3 regions of the Geobacillus sp. G4 genome follow, and region 3 is predicted to be linked to each of the others. Evidence: riboswitches for the same ligand, from Rfam matches in the RefSeq annotation. Region 3 holds a riboswitch; each other region holds the start of a gene.
What was found. Region 3 has a riboswitch for S-adenosylmethionine ahead of ABS784_RS06760 (bifunctional homocysteine S-methyltransferase/methylenetetrahydrofolate reductase). Riboswitches for the same ligand answer to the same signal wherever they lie in the genome.
Positions count from the first base shown of each region.

Region 1: another riboswitch for S-adenosylmethionine. It lies ahead of ABS784_RS07370 (methionine biosynthesis PLP-dependent protein); the one in region 3 lies ahead of ABS784_RS06760 (bifunctional homocysteine S-methyltransferase/methylenetetrahydrofolate reductase).
Region 2: another riboswitch for S-adenosylmethionine. It lies ahead of ABS784_RS07880 (methionine ABC transporter ATP-binding protein); the one in region 3 lies ahead of ABS784_RS06760 (bifunctional homocysteine S-methyltransferase/methylenetetrahydrofolate reductase).

Region 1 is NZ_JBEPJY010000004.1:249,392-255,113, forward strand. It holds gene spoVIF (sporulation-specific transcription regulator SpoVIF) at 1-65, shown strand, start outside; gene ABS784_RS07355 (GNAT family N-acetyltransferase) at 183-617, opposite strand; gene ABS784_RS07360 (YjcG family protein) at 619-1,140, opposite strand; gene ABS784_RS07365 (alpha/beta hydrolase) at 1,239-1,967, opposite strand; SAM riboswitch class I at 2,154-2,264, shown strand; gene ABS784_RS07370 (methionine biosynthesis PLP-dependent protein) at 2,466-3,569, shown strand; gene metC (cystathionine beta-lyase) at 3,573-4,751, shown strand; gene ABS784_RS07380 (HD-GYP domain-containing protein) at 4,870-5,722, opposite strand, start outside.
Region 2 is NZ_JBEPJY010000005.1:68,852-74,573, forward strand. It holds gene sufC (Fe-S cluster assembly ATPase SufC) at 1-248, opposite strand, end outside; gene ABS784_RS07860 (carboxymuconolactone decarboxylase family protein) at 483-845, opposite strand; gene ABS784_RS07865 (hypothetical protein) at 1,022-1,213, shown strand; gene ABS784_RS07870 (MetQ/NlpA family ABC transporter substrate-binding protein) at 1,341-2,192, opposite strand; gene ABS784_RS07875 (methionine ABC transporter permease) at 2,208-2,876, opposite strand; gene ABS784_RS07880 (methionine ABC transporter ATP-binding protein) at 2,866-3,894, opposite strand; SAM riboswitch class I at 3,982-4,091, opposite strand; gene ABS784_RS07885 (sterol-binding protein) at 4,165-4,512, opposite strand; gene ABS784_RS07890 (thioredoxin family protein) at 4,663-4,980, opposite strand; gene ABS784_RS07895 (toprim domain-containing protein) at 4,977-5,336, opposite strand; gene ABS784_RS07900 (YusG family protein) at 5,435-5,671, opposite strand.
Region 3 is NZ_JBEPJY010000004.1:143,629-149,350, reverse strand. It holds gene ABS784_RS06780 (ABC transporter permease) at 1-749, opposite strand, end outside; gene ABS784_RS06775 (ABC transporter permease) at 746-1,555, opposite strand; gene ABS784_RS06770 (ABC transporter ATP-binding protein) at 1,552-2,613, opposite strand; gene ABS784_RS06765 (DUF7577 domain-containing protein) at 2,937-3,320, shown strand; SAM riboswitch class I at 3,434-3,536, shown strand; gene ABS784_RS06760 (bifunctional homocysteine S-methyltransferase/methylenetetrahydrofolate reductase) at 3,608-5,455, shown strand; gene metH (methionine synthase) at 5,448-5,722, shown strand, end outside.

The DNA of each region.
Region 1 (5,722 bases), 110 kb from region 3:
TCGTCCATAACGGCAAGCAAATTGATTTCAATACGATCGCCAATATGCTGAACAACAAAAAGTAAGCAAAAGGGAGCTTGCGTGCGCACAGCTCCCTTTTGCTCTGCTTGGCTCAGGAGAGCGAAACGATGTTCGATGATCCCAAGCCTTGGATCAGTGTAGACGAGGCTGTTCTATGGCCATCATTCGAGCGATTTCACCATCGTGACATGTGGGATGCCGGCGTCCATAAAGACGCCGGAGACGGTCGTATAGCCGAGCTTTTGGTAAAACGGTTCTGCGTGCGTCTGGGCGTTCAGTTTCGCCGTTTTCGCCCCTTTTGTTTTCGCCAGCTGTTCGATCGCTTCCATCACCATCCGTCCGGCGCCGCGGCCGCGGTAGGACGGCAGGACGCAAATGCGCTCGATTTTGCCGACGCCTTCGTCAATGAAACGGAGTCGCCCAGCACCCACCGGTGTTTGGCCATCATACAGGACGAGGTGGAACGAGTCGTCCTCGAATGTGTCGATTTCCTCGTCTTCCGGCACGTTTTGCTCCTCAATGAATACGAGCCGGCGGACGCGCAAGGCGTCTTCGTACAAAGCGCGATCTTGCGTTGTGCCAATCGCAATGTTCATCTCAGACCGTTTCCTTTCCTCCGACGATAAACGTTTCATAGACGGTCCACGAGCCGTTTTCCAGCTGATAGAGAAGATGGAAGCGGTCGACGGTCTCCTCGAAGTGCACATCTTGCAGCTTCAGCTGGCTGTAGACGTCCGCATATTCTGCGCCCGGCAAATCGCGGCCGATCGTAATGTGAGGCACGAACACAAACTCCGGCTTTCCGGCGAACAAGCCGCTGTGCAGTTGTTCATGAAGGCGCTCGAGCACGTCGTTTGGTTCCACCTTCAAATAAATGATGTTGCTTGTCGGGTAAAACGAGCTGAATTTCGTCACTTTGATCGGAATGGGAGGTGTTTCCGCCGCAATGCGGCGCAACTCTTTCGCCATTTTTTTTATTTGCTCCTCATCCGCTTCAAATGGGTATTTCAGCGTAATATGCGGCGGGATGAGGGCGTAATGGCTGTCGTACCGTTTCCGGTACGAGTTGGCGAAGTCCTGAATCCGTTTTGGCGGAAAGATCACAATGCCGTACTTCATTTTGTTTTCCCTCCTTGAACCAGTTCTTTTTCCATGCACAGGAAACGCACGGAATGGATGCGGCGGCTTCGACATCTTTGAAGTTGCTCCGTTTTGTCCTATAATGATAAAACAGCGGCTACGGCCCGGGGTACATCCGGCTGCCAATACGTCCACGCATGGCCGCCTTCGAACTCATGGTACGTATAAGCAAACCGTTTTTCCATAAACAAGTCCCGCGCCATTCGATTCGGGGTGATAAAATCGCGCACATGGCCATCCGTCGTTTTCACCGCTGTTTCCTCTGTGCCAACAGAATGGTAAAGCGAAAGGAGCGATGGATCGCGGAATGAGCGGATGCGCGCCAATACCGAGTCATCGATATAGGGGGACTGCATGGCGATTTTCCCAAATGTATGCGGATACAACAACCCGGCTAGAAGCGACACCGTTCCGCCGAGCGAATCGCCGATCAGCGCCCGGCCTTTGCCCATTTGGTATGTCGGCAGTTCGCGGTCCAAAAACGGGACGAGCTCATGGGCTAAAAAACGAAGGTATGCTTCGTGCTTTCGTCCTTCCGGGTGGTATTTCTCGTAGCGGTCGTTGACGTTCCGATACGGGATGCCGACGACGATCGTCCGGTCGATTGTTCCTTCTTCCATCAGCGTTTCGATGACGGTTTTCATTTTTCCATACATAAAATAATCTTTGCCGTCTTGCGCGATTAATAAAGAATATTTGTAAAGCGGCGAAAAATTGCTTGGCAAGTAGATGAGCAGTTCGATTTCTTCTTGCAGCTCTCCGCTGTACAACTTGCAGTCGCGCATCGTTCCTGTTGCTGTCGCCATGACCATCCTCCATGAAAGCGTAAGTTCATCTGTTATTGTAACATATTTGCACCAAAAGATGTTAATGAACGGCTCGAATTTTTTGTGAATTTGCCGAATGGTGCCATTGATAAAAAAATGACTTGCAAAAACGGGGGGAATGCGCTACATTTTTTATTAAATTAGAAAAATTGAATACGCGTCTCATTCTTATCAAGAGAAGCGGAGGGAACTGGCCCAATGAAGCTTCAGCAACCAGCCGCCCGGCGGCCAGGTGCTAAATCCAGCGAATTGAGCATTCAATTCGGCAGATAAGAAGAAGCATGACCATGTGCGTATGGAAAAGTCTTCTTCTTAGAAGACTTTTTTTATTTACTCAAGCGGCCGCTTCCATCAACCGCGAGGCGGTTTCGGACGAAGGCGCTCGGCCGCTGCCCGAGAGACAGCGGCGCTTCGTTTGGCGCCAAGCGGTCGGCCGTTGACCCATGATGGAATTTTCAGCAGAAGGAGAGAGATGAGATGGAGAAACTGGAGACGTTGTTAGCGCAAATTGGCAACCGGAGCGAAACGGCGACGGGGACGGTCAACCCGCCTGTTTATTTTTCCACCGCTTACCGCCATGCCGGCATCGGAGAGTCGACCGGGTTTGACTACATCCGCACCGGCAACCCGACGCGCAAAATCGTCGAAGAAGCGATCGCGAAGCTTGAAGGCGGCGACCAAGGCTACGCGTTCAGCTCCGGCATGGCCGCCATTCAGACAGTGCTCGCCTTGTTTGAGAGCGGAGATGAGTTTCTCGTATCGGCCGACCTGTACGGCGGCACGTACCGCCTGTTTGAGCGCGGCTGGCGCAAGTACGGTCTTGGGTTCCATTACGTCGATTTTACCGATCTTGCTGCTGTAGAGGAAAAAATTGCGGAAAAAACAAAAGCCATCTTTTTGGAAACGCCAACGAATCCGCTCATGCACGAGACGGATATCTCTGCGGTCGCCGAGCTCGCCAAGCGGCACGGGCTTTTGTTGATCGTTGACAACACGTTTTATACACCGGTGCTTCAACGCCCGATCGAACAGGGCGCCGATATTGTCATCCACAGCGCCACGAAATATTTAGGCGGCCATAACGACGTCTTGGCCGGTCTTGTCGTCGCCAAGGGCGAGGAGCTCTGTCAACGCCTGGCCGAGTATCAGAACGCCATCGGCGCTGTTTTGTCGCCGTTTGATTCGTGGTTGCTGATCCGCGGGATGAAAACGCTGGCGCTAAGGATGCGCCAACATGAAGAAAACGCGAAGCGAGTGAGCGCCTTTTTGCGCGAACATGAAGATGTCACCGATGTGTTGTATCCGGGAAGAGGCGGGATGCTGTCGTTCCGGATTGCCGATGAAAAGTGGGTGAACGGGTTTTTAAAAAGCTTGCGCCTCATTACATTCGCGGAAAGCTTAGGCGGAGTCGAAAGCTTTATTACGTACCCAGCGACGCAGACGCATGCGGACATTCCTGAGGAAATCCGCATCCAAAACGGTATTTGCAACCGGCTGCTCCGTTTCTCGGTCGGCATTGAGCACGCTGACGATTTGATCGCCGACTTGGCGCAGGCATTGAAAAACATGAAAGAGGTGTAAGCGATGGAACAGGAATGGTCGTTTTCGACGAAACTGCTCCATAACGAATGGAAAGTCGACCGCGCAACCGGGGCGGTGAGCGTGCCGATCCAGCACGCCTCCACGTTCCATCAGTTCGATTTCGATTCATTCGGCAAATACGACTACAGCCGCTCCAGCAACCCGACGCGCGAGGCGCTTGAGGAAACGATCGCGGCGTTAGAAGGCGGCGTGCGCGGATTCGCCTTCGCTTCTGGCATGGCCGCCATTTCGACGGCGTTTTTGCTCTTGTCCAGAGGCGACCACGTCCTCGTGACGGAAGACGTTTACGGCGGCACGTACCGGATGATCACCGAAGTATTGAGCCGCTTTGGCATTGAGTATACGTTTGTCGATATGACCGATTTGCGCGCCGTCGCCGAAAACATCCGACCGAACACGAAAGTCATTTACATGGAAACGCCGTCCAATCCGCTCTTAAAAGTGACCGATATTCGGAGTGTTGTCAAGCTGGCGAAAGCGCATGGCTGCCTAACGTTTCTTGACAATACGTTTATGACGCCGGCGCTGCAGCGGCCGCTTGATCTTGGCGTCGACGTCGTCCTACACAGCGCAACGAAATTTTTAGCCGGCCATAGCGACGTCGTCGCCGGGCTGGCGGTCGTGAAAGACGAGGAATTGGGAAAAGAATTGTACAAACTGCAAAACGCCTTTGGCGCCGTCCTCGGCGTGCAAGATGCGTGGCTTGTGCTGCGGGGGATCAAAACGCTTCATGTCCGGCTGAAACAATCGTCCGAATCCGCCCTGGCCATCGCTGAGTATTTGGCGCGCCATCCGAAAGTGGAAGATGTGTATTATCCGGGGCTTTCGCACCACCCAGGCCATGACATCCAGCGCCAACAGGCGGCCGGGTTTGGCGCCGTCTTGTCGTTCCGCCTTGCCGATGAAGAATCGGCCCGGACGTTCGTGCAAAACGTCCGCCTGCCCGTGTTCGCCGTCAGCCTTGGGGCGGTCGAGTCAATTTTATCGCACCCGGCGAAAATGTCGCATGCGGCCATGCCGAAAGACGAGCGACTCCGCCGCGGCATTACCGACGGCTTGCTGCGGCTGAGCGTCGGACTGGAGGATGTCAACGATTTGATCGCCGATTTTGAGCAGGCGTTGTCGTTTGTGAAAGAGCGGCCGTCCGTCCCATCCACCTAGCAAGGCGCCGCACGGTATGCCCCTTGCGACGGGGGCGTACCGTTTGCACTGTTTGAAAGGAAGAAAGATGCAGCCTGAACCGTGCTTCGTGCCAGAAAGAAGGTTTGGACAGCGCTGATTAGGAAACCGCTGTAGAAGAAGGCAAAAGTTGTTGTTCTACATATTGCAAAAACACATCGACAATTTCTTCATCCCATTGAGTTCCTTTTCCATTCTTTAAAATGTCGGCCGCTTGGCGAATATCCATGCCTTTTCGGTACGGGCGGTCCGAAGTCATGGCATCAAACGCATCCGCGACGGCAATAATCTTTCCGAATAATGGAATCTCGTCACCTGCTAAGCCATCTGGATATCCCTTGCCATCGATGCGTTCGTGATGGGAGCGAATGCCGGGCAAAAGCGGTTCGATCGGTTCGATCGGCCTGACTTCTCGCAAAATGGCTTCCCCAAGGGCAGGGTGTTTTTTGATCCAGGCAAATTCGTCATCGCTTAGCTTTCCCACTTTAAGCAAAATGGCGTCCGGAACGCCGATCTTTCCGATATCATGCAGTAGAGCGGAACGATACAAGGCATCAAGCTGTTCATTCGGAAGGGAAAGCTTTTCCCCAATCGCGAGTGCGTAACGGGCCACGCGCAGCGAGTGCCCAGCTGTATAAGGATCGCGGGCGTCAAGCGCCGCTGTCAGGACAGTGATGAAACTGTTAAGCAGTTCTTTGTTCGTTCGGTCGCGGCGATGCACAGCATCGATCATATGGTTGAATCCGCGAAGCAAATAGGCAAATTCATCGGTATACACATTGTGGGCGACGGGGGTGTATGTTTCGTTTTCCGCCTGTTTCATATGCGCTACAAGCACACTGACGGGTTCATTGATCTCATTGACCAATAAGCGGGTCAAAAAAACGGAGAAGGCGGTCGAAAACAGCAAAATCACGGCTGCCCAGGGCCAATACGACCAATGGGATGCACTC
Region 2 (5,722 bases), on a different contig from region 3:
AACAGGCCGGCGCGCGCCCGCTCATCGACTTCCATCTCCAAGACGTTTTGGCCGTCAAGCGTAATCTCGCCCTCGGTCACCTCATATTTCGGATGGCCCATAACGGCCGATGCCAGCGTCGATTTCCCCGTCCCGTTCGGACCCATGATGGCGTGGATTTCCCCGCCTTTTACTTCCAAGTCCACTCCTTTTAAAATTTCTTTTCCCTCCACGGAGACGTGAAGATTTCGAATCGTCAATACTGCCATGCAGCATACCTCCAATTCCCGCTTGAAAGTAATCGTAGCTCGCTCGTCTTCTAGCGATCGCTCATTCTCAATTTATTCTCATTATAATTTTATAACAAATGAAAACTGCCTGCAACTTTCTCGCTCTGTTTTCACTATGACCGTGTGAAAAAACAGCGCCTTTTACTATTTTACACGAAAACCTCAAGCTTGTACGAGTTTTTGCAAAAAAAAAAGACCCCGTTTTTCCGGAGTCTAGTGAGCCTCCCGCAGCTCGCCGAGGCATTCCTGCACAAGCGTCACCGCCTGGCTCATCGCCGCCCCGCCGCCAAACGCGGCCGCCACCGCGCATGCTTCCAAAATTTCTTGTTCGGACGCTCCTTCATCTAGGCAGCCTTTCGTATGATAAATCGTGCAATACTCGTCTTGAGTCGCCACGCTGATGCCAAGGGCGATCAATTGTTTTTCTTTTTTCGACAGCGCCCCTTCGGCAAAGCAGGTGTCGGTGAATGCGTTGAACCGCTCGGCGACCGCCGGCAGCTTTTGCGTAAACGCTCCGATTCCTTCCTTGTAGTGGCGAAGCGCGGATTCGACCGATGCATATGTTCCGTTGTTCATCTCCGTTTTCCTCCTTTGCTCGTGTCTGCTGTTAGTATGCATGAAGGAAAACGAAATTAAACAACGAATGGTATTGAAAGCGTGTGGAAACACCACCGTTTCGCGATCATAGATGGAACGTCATGATGAAAACCGCCTGTTCTGTTCAACTTCCATCATCAATACAAAAGGGGGAAATGCGATTGATTCGTTGGGTTGTCTTTGCCTTAACAGCCGCTTTCGCTTCGTTTTTGACGTGGATCATCATCGGCAACACCCTCGGTGAACAGGGAGACGGCGCCTTCAGCTTAACGGCTGTGATCGTCCTGCAAAACTGCGTCATCATCGTTATGCTCGCCGCCGTACTGGCGCGTTTGAACGGCCGATGAAGAGCGGAGAAACAGGTCGGCCGCGGCGCCCTCGGATTCAGAATCGTTTTAACCTTTGCTGCTTTCTTTTCGTTTAAGGGGAGCGGCTTTTTGGGGACAAAAAAGAAACGGAAGCGAAACGCTCCCGTTATTGATTGTTTTCCGCCGCTGGAATGACGGCGCCGTGGTATTTTTCTTTAATGAAATCTTGGATTTCTTTCGATTGCAGCACTTCGACAAGCGTTTTGATTTCTTTCCGGTTTTCATCGCCTTTGCGCACCGCAATAATGTTCACATACGGATTGTTTTTCGGCGACTCAACGGCGATCGGGTCTTTCGCCGGGTCCAAACCGGCGTCAAGCGCATAGTTGGCGTTGATCAGCACCGCATCGCCTTCGCCGTTTTTGTAAATTTGCGGCAGAAGCCCGGCGTCGACATCGGCCTTAAATTTCAAATGTTTCGGGTTTTCCACGATGTCGTTGACCGTCGCTTTCGTTTTATCGACGCCCGGTTTCAATTTAATGAGCCCTTTTTCTTGCAGCATCGACAAAATGCGGCCATGGTCGGCGACCGAGTTGCTCATGATGATCGTCGCACCGTCCGGCAGTTCTTCAATGCTTTTGTATTTTTTCGAGTATAAGCCGATCGGCTCGATATGAATGCCGCCGGCGTTGACGAAATCATAACCGTATTCTTTCTTTTGCGATTCTAAATACGGGATGTGTTGGAAGTAGTTGGCATCGATTTGCTTCTCCGCCAACGCTTTGTTCGGCAAGATGTAATCTTGGAATGTGATGATCTCCAAGTCGATGCCTTTTTTCTTCAAAATCGGTTTCGCTTTTTCCAAAATTTCCGCATGCGGCACGTTCGAAGCGCCGACTTTCAGCTTCACCAATTTGCCGTCTTTGCCGCCTTCCGCGTTGTCGTTCTTGTTGCCGCCGCATGCCGCCAAAGCGAGCACGAGAATGGCGGCGAGCAACACACCCAACCATTTCTTCATCAGTTGTTTCCCCCTTTATCGTTTATCGATTTTCGAAGTGACAAAGTCACCGATCAGCTGAATGATAAATACAATGACCAACACCAATACGGTTGCGACAAATGTCACATCGTTATGGTTGCGCTGGAACCCTTCCAAATACGCCAAGTTCCCAAGCCCGCCGGCGCCGATGGCTCCAGCCATCGCTGTATAGCTGACGAGCGACACCGCCGTCACCGTAATGCCGGAGACAAGCGCCGGCAAAGACTCCGGCAGCAGCACTTTCCAAATGATCGTCCACGTTGAGGCGCCCATCGCTTGAGCTGCTTCGATGACGCCTTTATCAATTTCGCGAAGAGCGATTTCGACCATGCGGGCGTAAAACGGCGCGGCCCCAATGACCAAAGCCGGCAGCGCCGCATTGGCGCCAAGCATCGTCCCGACGAGCCATGTTGTAAACGGAATGAGCAAAATGATCAAAATAATAAACGGAATAGAGCGGAAAATGTTCACAAACGCAGCAATCACTGTATTGACAAACCGGTTTTCCCATAGGTTGCCCTTCGCTGTCAAAAATAGAAGCAAGCCAAGAACGATTCCGAGGACGAAAGTGGCCGCCACCGCCACTCCCGTCATATACAGCGTCTCGACCGTCGCCGCCCACATCGTCTCCCATTGCACGTTCGGCAGGAGGTTAGCGAGCATCGTGAATCACCTCCACCGCTACTTGCTGGCGTTGAATATAGTCAAGCGCCCGGTCGATTTCATCCCTCGCCCCGTCGAGGTGCACGAACAGCACCCCATAGGCGCCTTGATGGGTTTGCGAAATTTTCCCTTGCAAAATGTTGACATCGACGGCAAACTGACGCACCACCTCGGTGATGAGCGGCTTTCCGGCTGCCGCGCCGACGAACGTCAGCTGCGCGATCAGCCCGCTCGGGTATTGGCCAAACAAATGAGAAATCGCCTCTTCCGTCTCCTCGGGCTCGATCAGCTGCTTGACGAACCGTTTCGTAATCGGTTGCTGCGGGTTGCGGAACACATGCAGCACTTCGCCTTGCTCGACGATTCGGCCGCTTTCCATCACCGCAACGCGGTCGCAAATTTTGCGGATGACGTGCATTTCATGGGTGATCAGCACAATCGTCAGCCCGAGACGCTTGTTGATGTCAACGAGCAAGTCCAAAATCGCATCGGTCGTCTGCGGGTCCAACGCCGATGTCGCCTCGTCGCACAGCAAGACTTTCGGGTTGTTGGCGAGCGCCCGGGCGATGCCGACCCGCTGCTTTTGCCCGCCGCTCAGCTGCGACGGGTAGGCATCCTCGCGCCCGGAAAGGCCGACAAGCTCGATCAATTCATCCACCCGCTTGTTCCGCTCCTCTTTCGGGACGCCGGCAATTTCAAGCGGAAAGGCAATGTTTTCCCTGACTGTGCGAGACCAAAGCAAGTTGAAATGCTGGAAAATCATCCCGATTTCTTGGCGCGCCTTGCGCAGCTCCCGCCCTTTCACGCGCGTCATATCGCGCCCGGCGACGACCACCCGGCCGCTCGTCGGCTTCTCGAGCCCATTGAGCAAGCGGATGAGCGTGCTTTTCCCAGCGCCGCTGTAGCCGATAATGCCGAAAATTTCTCCTTCGCGAATCTCAAGCGACACATTGTCGACTGCCGTGACCGAACCGTTGGCCGCTTGATAGATTTTCGTCACTTGTTCGAGTGTAATCATCGTTTCACCTTCCTCCCCAAGCGGCAGAGCGCAAAAAGAAAACCTTTCTGCCCGCAGAGAACAGAAAGGTATTGTGCACCATTCCGTCTCTTATCTCTCAAAGCAGGCCGCTTTGTGTGAATTGGCACCATTTCAGCACATGCGCTGACGGTTGCCGGGCTTCATTGGGCACATCCCTCCACCTCTCTTGATAAGAGCGCAACAATCGCCTATTCAATTGACTACGAATGTGATTGTATCATTGTCTGTCGAAGCGTGTCAACATCTTTTTTATCCGACGTCCCGATAAGGCTTGGCCAAATGGAGGAGCGATTCAAGAAGCAAAAGCTGGCGGAAGCTTCCTGACACGTGCACTTCACGCAACCGGACGAGCTGCTGCAGCTTCAGTTCGCCGTTCAGCAGGGACGCGAGCGCCTCTTTGGAACCGCGCACCGTCAATGTTTTCCGTTCATCGTTTTCCATCCCTCTAGCGGCTGATTCCTTGCCGATCAACAGCAAGGCGGTTTCGTCATCGCTTTCAAACCGAACATACAGCTGCTCATCCGGCAAAATCGGCATCAAATGGCGCAACCCTTGCATCCGTTCCACGAATTGCCCGATCAATTCACGCATTTCCATTGCGCATCCTCCCCCATTTTCCTTTGTTTCCTTTATTTCCATTCAAAGGGGGGAGAATCCTTTACAAAAATCTCGACAACCCGTTGACGAACGAGCGCCGTTTTTGTCATTTCCCAAGAAATGTGTCAAACAGCGTCAAAAAAAGGCGAATCATCGGGACGGCAAGCAGGCTTGAATCACTTCGTACAAATACGGAACGGAATGAAAGGCATACCACTTGCCTGCGACCGTTCCGTCCCTAAAAAGAAGCAGGCAAGGGACGCTTTCAATTTTCCACTCGGCCGCCTGCTCGGGGATATAGTTAATGTCTGTTTCGTAAAACGGCAGCGCCGGAAACAACTGCTCCACCACCACAAGCATCCGCCGCGCCAGCTGGCACGTGCCGCACAGCGGGGTATACAAGTAAAGGGCCAGAAGCGGCTCGACTTCCACCACTCGCATGACATCGTTTCGGTCGATCGCTTTCACTCGCCTCTTCCCCTCATGAGCGATTCGATGCGGACGTCGAAACGAGCGCGCAACAGCACTTGCGCCAAGTGCCAAGGCGGAGCGGCCGCCACTTCGCCATACGCCCGGTCAATGTAAAGATGCTCCGCCTCTGGAAACATGCGGCGAAACTGCCGGCGCAATTTTTCTCCCGCCTCATCGGCATCGGCCAAGACGTATACATCGCATCCTTCCAGCTCATCGGCCAGCTCCTCAAGGCGCGCATCACTGATCGTGCCGTTTGTGCAGACGATGACGACTGGTTCGTTCAGCACCGCCGCCACTTTTTGCTTGTCTGATCGCCCTTCGACGATGATCACTTTTTCCACGCGTCGCATGTCCGACCCACCTAACTTCAAATGAGGATACTATTATTGTATGTCTTGCGCCGGCCAAATGTTGAAAATGAAAAGCAACGGCCATCCACCGTTGCCTTTCAACACCAGCCCGCTTCCCCGTCGCAATCGACATATTTTTGGTCCGGCTCAACGGTAGCGGTCACCTGTTTGTAAATTCTTCCGTTTTGTTCGGTATACCCCTTTTTCAACGGGACGGCCGCCGGAAGCGGAAGGCGCCCGATGAGCTCTCCTTCCTCGTACAACTCCAGCGAGCGGCCGTTCAGTTTGCCGATGATCCGGTCCGTGACATCTATGCGCGTCGTTTGCAGCGCCATCGCGAGCACCCCTTTTTTCAATCAAATTCCGGTATGTATAGAGTGCCCGAA
Region 3 (5,722 bases):
TAACCGATGACAAGCAGCATCGTAAATAAAAATAGCAGCGTCGACAGCGCATTGATCGATAAGGAAATGCCCTGGCGCGCCCGCGAATAAATTTCCACCGACAGCGTCGAGAACCCATTTCCCGTGACAAAAAACGTCACGGCAAAGTCATCGAGCGAATACGTAAGCGCCATGAAAAAGCCCGCCCATATGCTTGGCGCCAAAAACGGCAGCACGACGCTTGACAGCACTTGCCAAGGCCCTGCTCCTAAATCTCTAGCCGCATCAATCAGCGTCGGGCTCATTTCCTCGAGTTTCGGCAACACCATTAACACGACAATCGGCACGCTAAAAGCAATGTGAGACAACAGCACGGATGTAAACCCAAGCTTGATGCCGGCCACCGTAAACAGCAACAAAAACGAAGCGCCGATGATGACATCCGGACTGACGATCAACACGTTGTTGAGAGCAAGAAGGGCGTTTTTCGTCCGCTGCCGCTTGACATAGTAAATGGCGAGCGCCCCGATGACCCCGAGTATGGTCGCGACCGCCGCCGACAGCAGCGCGATGACGATTGTATTCAAAACGATGATGAGCAAGCGGTCGTCGGACAGCACGTCGCGGTACCATTTAAACGTGAACGATTGAAAATCGTGCATCGTCCCGCCGCTGTTGAACGAATAATACATCAAATACACAATCGGCGTATACATCACGGCAAACACGGCTAACAGGTACACACGTCCCCACCAATGCGTCCGTTTCATCGGCTTCCCTCTTTCCTTCCGGTTCCTGTCAGGACGACGATGACCGCCATCGCGATCATTAACACAACAGCGATCGTCGCCCCCATTCCCCAATCTTGGGTGACGAGGAAGTGCTGCTCAATGGCCGTGCCGAGCGTAATGACGCGGTTGCCCGCAATGAGGCGCGTAATCATAAACAGCGACAACGCCGGGATGAACACCGCTTGGCAGCCGGCCTTCACCCCGCCAAGCGTGAGCGGGAAGACGACGCGGCGGAACGTCGTCCAAGCCGAAGCGCCCAAATCGCGGGCGGCATCGACAAGCGATGGCGGCAGCTCCTCCAGCGCGTTGAAAATCGGCAGCACCATAAACGGAATAAAAATGTACACAGAGACGAACACAAAGCTGAAATCGGTGAACAACAACTGCCGCGCCCCGAGGCCGATCGCCTGCAAAAAAGCGTTGGCCAGTCCATATGTGCCGAACAGCCCTAAAAACGCATACACCTTCAGCAGCAAATTCACCCACATCGGCAAAATAAGCAACAACAGCCATAACTGCTTGTGGCGCGTTTTCGTCAGCCAATAGGCGGTTGGATAGCCGATCAACAATGACACAAGGGTAATCAAAAACGCGTACCAAAACGAATACGCCATCATTTTCAAATAAATGGGCGTCAACACGTTTTCATAATTCGCCACTGTCCAATGTCCGTCTATATCCAAAAACGATTCATATAATAAAAAGACGATCGGAGCGATGACAAACAACACCAACCAAATGCCATAAGGGATTAAATACCAGTTTCGCCACGCCCGTTCCGTCATGCGCCCTCATCCTCCCATTCGACTCGCATGACGTGAATCGCTTCCGGTTCAAAACGGAGGCCGACCGTTTCCCCGACTTCCGCCTTTTTCGTCGAATGGACAAGCCATTCGTTGCCGTTTTCATCATAGCCGCAAATTTCGTAATGGACGCCTCGGAATAAGAGCGAATCAACACGAATGACAATGTGGCCGTCTCCCGGCGCCACGAGTTCCAAATCTTCCGGACGGATGACGACATCAACCGGTTCGTTCGGCGCAAAACCGCGGTCGACACACGCAAACTGCTTGCCGGCGAATTCGACGAGGAAATCTTCGATCATGCGCCCCGATAAAATGTTCGATTCCCCAATGAAATCGGCGACAAACCGGTTAATGGGTTCATCGTAAATCTCTTTTGGCGTCCCAAACTGCTGAATTTTCCCTTTATTCAGAACAAAAATGTAATCGGACATCGCCAGCGCTTCTTCTTGATCATGCGTGACAAAAATAAACGTAATGCCCAATCGGCGCTGCAGTTCGCGAAGTTCATACTGCATTTCCGTGCGCAGCTTCAAATCCAAGGCCGATAGCGGCTCATCCAAGAGCAACACTTCTGGCTCATTCACAATCGCCCGGGCAATCGCGACGCGTTGGCGCTGACCGCCGGACATCTCTTGAATGCGCCGGCGCTCATAGCCTTCCAAGTTGACAAACCGGAGCGCTTCGCTCACTTTTTGGCGGATGTCCGCTTCTTTCATTTTTTTAATGCGCAAACCAAAGGCGACATTTTCAAATACGTCCAAATGCGGGAACAAGGCGTAATCTTGAAAAACGGTATTGACTTGCCGCTTGTTCGGCGGGACGTTTTGAATCGGCTTTCCATGGAAATAAATCGTTCCTTGCGTCGGTTCGATAAACCCGGCAATCAGCCGCAAAATCGTCGTCTTCCCGCACCCCGACGGCCCAAGCAGCGTATAAAACTTCCCGCGCTCCATCGCAAAACTCACATCATCCAATACGACCGTGCCGTCGTATTCCTTTGTCACTCGCTCGAAGCGGATGATCTCTTCCCCGTTCACTTCCAGCCCCCCGTCTTCTTCATCTCCATCATTCCTAATTAGAACATAGAGACAATGAAAGTGCAATGACAAAACGATCGTTGAACGGTCTTCCCACCCATGCCAATGCTTAAGAAGCGAAAAATGGTCGATGATGCAATTGATAAGGCAACATACCGCCCGTTTTCCTCTCTTACAAGACATAATCAAGGTATTGAAAAATAAATCCAATTAAAAATCTAATATTTTTGCCTCTATCGGCTCAAACGTTTCTATGTGAACATGGTAAAAACCAATTTTTTCTATTATAATATATCTATGAATTCTGTTAGGGAGGAATGAAATTGAAAAGCATCAAACCCGGCCGCGGTCCGTCGATGCAAGGACTCTTCGGCAGCATCGCCGCTGTGTTGTTCGGCATCTTTTGGATGGTGATGGCATTCTCCATCACCGCGGACTCGCCGTTTCCCGCCGCCCGCTTTTTTCCGTTTTTCGGCCTTGTCGTCATCGCCATCGGCGTATTTCAAGCGTTTTACCATTACAAAAATGCGACGGGAAAACAACGCATGTCCTTATTGGACATTGTCGACAGCGAGGAAGAGCCCGACCCGCTGAACGTCCGATTTGGAAGCCATAAACAGCCAAACAAGCATTGCCCTCATTGCGGCGGGCATGTGCAGCACAATTTCCAATTTTGCCCCCAATGTGGAAAAGAGCTTCTCCGTTGATCCGAGAAATTCTTTTTTGAAATTTCCTCGCTTCACCGTATTGAATAATTTCGAAAAATACATTAAATTATATAGTAATCATCAAAACGCTGCCGCACAATTGCATACGGACATTCTTATCAAGAGAGGGGGAGGGACTGGCCCGGTGAACCCTCAGCAACCTGGCCCGCGGCCAAGGTGCTAAATCCAGACAGGCGGAAGCCTGGAAGATAAGAAGAAGCGAATGAAAAGTCTTCTTCTTATAGAAGGCTTTTTTCTTTTACTACGGAGAAACGGGGGAATCGAACGTGGGATTGCTGGATAAGTTGAAAGAGCGCATTCTCATCGCCGACGGGGCGATGGGAACGCTTTTATATTCGCACGGCATTGACCGTTGTTTTGAAGAATTGAATCTATCCAATCCAGATGAAATCGTCCATATTCATGAAGCGTATATCGCCGCGGGCGCCGACGTCATTCAGACGAATACATACGGCGCCAACTATGTGAAACTCGCCCGCTACGGCCTTGAAGATGAGGTGCCGGCCATCAACCGCGCGGCGGTGCGGCTCGCCAGGCAAGCGGCGAACGGGCGGGCGTACGTGCTCGGGACGATCGGGGGGCTGCGCACGTTAAACAAAAGCGTCGTCACGCTCGAAGAAGTGAAACGGACGTTTCGCGAGCAGCTGTTTGTCCTGCTGGCTGAAGGAGTCGACGGCGTGCTGCTCGAGACGTATTACGATTTGGAAGAGTTGGAGACGGTGCTTGCCATCGCCCGCAAAGAGACCGACTTGCCGATTATCGCTCACGTCTCGCTCCATGAAGTCGGCGTCTTGCAAGATGGCACGCCGCTCGCGGACGCCCTTGCCCGCCTAGAGGCGCTCGGGGCCGATGTCATCGGACTGAACTGTCGTCTCGGTCCATATCATATGCTTCGGTCGCTCGAGGAAGTGCCGCTGCCGAAGCAGGCATTTTTGTCGGCGTATCCGAACGCGAGCCTCCCGGATTACCGCGATGGCCGGCTTGTCTATGAGACGAACGCTGAATATTTCGAGGAAACAGCCAAAGCGTTCCGCGACCAAGGGGTGCGCTTGATCGGCGGGTGCTGCGGCACGACGCCGAAGCATATCGCAGCGATGGCAAAAGCGCTCTCCGACCGAACGCCGGTGACGGAAAAAACGGTGAAACGGCGCGCGGTGTCTGTATCAGTGCAAGCGGATCGGCCCGCCCCATCTCCCCTTCCCGAGCTTGCCCGCACGCGCCGCTCGGTCATTGTGGAGCTGGATCCGCCGAAAAAATTGGGGATTGACAAGTTTCTTGCTGGGGCGAAAGCGCTCCATGACGCCGGCATCGATGCGCTGACGTTGGCCGACAACTCGCTCGCCACGCCGCGCATCAGCAACGCCGCTGTCGCCACGATCATCAAGGAGCAGCTCGGCATCCGCCCGCTTGTGCATATTACATGCCGCGATCGCAATTTGATCGGCTTGCAGTCGCATTTGATGGGCTTGCATACGCTCGGCATCACCGACGTGCTCGCCATTACCGGCGACCCGTCGAAAATCGGCGACTTCCCAGGAGCAACGTCGGTGTATGATTTATCATCGTTCGATTTGATCCGCTTGATCCGCCAGTTTAACGAAGGGCTGTCGTACTCGGGCAAACCGCTTGGGCAAAAAACGAACTTCTCGATCGGCGCTGCGTTCAACCCGAACGTCCGCCATTTGGATAAAGCAGTTGAGCGAATGGAGAAAAAAATTCAATGCGGCGCCCACTATTTCTTGACCCAGCCGATTTACTCGGAAGAGAAAATCGTTGAAGTGCACGAAGCGACCAAGCATCTTGACACGCCGATTTACATCGGCATTATGCCACTTGTGAGCGCGCGCAACGCCGACTTTTTGCATCATGAAGTGCCGGGCATTACGCTCTCTGACGAGATTCGCGCCCGCATGGCCGCCTGCGGCGGCGACCCGGTGCAAGCAGCCAAGGAAGGCATCGCTATCGCCAAATCGCTCATTGACGCTGCGTTTGATTTGTTTAACGGCATTTATTTGATCACGCCGTTCTTGCGCTACGACATGACGGTCGAGCTTGTCCGCTACATTCACGAAAAAGAAGCGGCCGCCAAAGAAAGGAAGGTTGTTCATGGCTAACGTCACCTTAGAACAGCAACTGCAAAGAAAAATTCTTGTCATCGATGGCGCCATGGGCACGATGATCCAAAGCGCCAACCTATCGGCCGCCGACTTTGGCGGCGAGGCGTATGAAGGGTGCAACGAATATTTGACCCTCACCGCCCCGCATGTCATCCGCCGCATTCATGAAGCGTACCTAGAAGCCGGTGCTGATATCATTGAAACGAACACGTTCGGAGCGACACGCATCGTGCTTGACGAATATGGCCTCGGTCATTTGGCGCT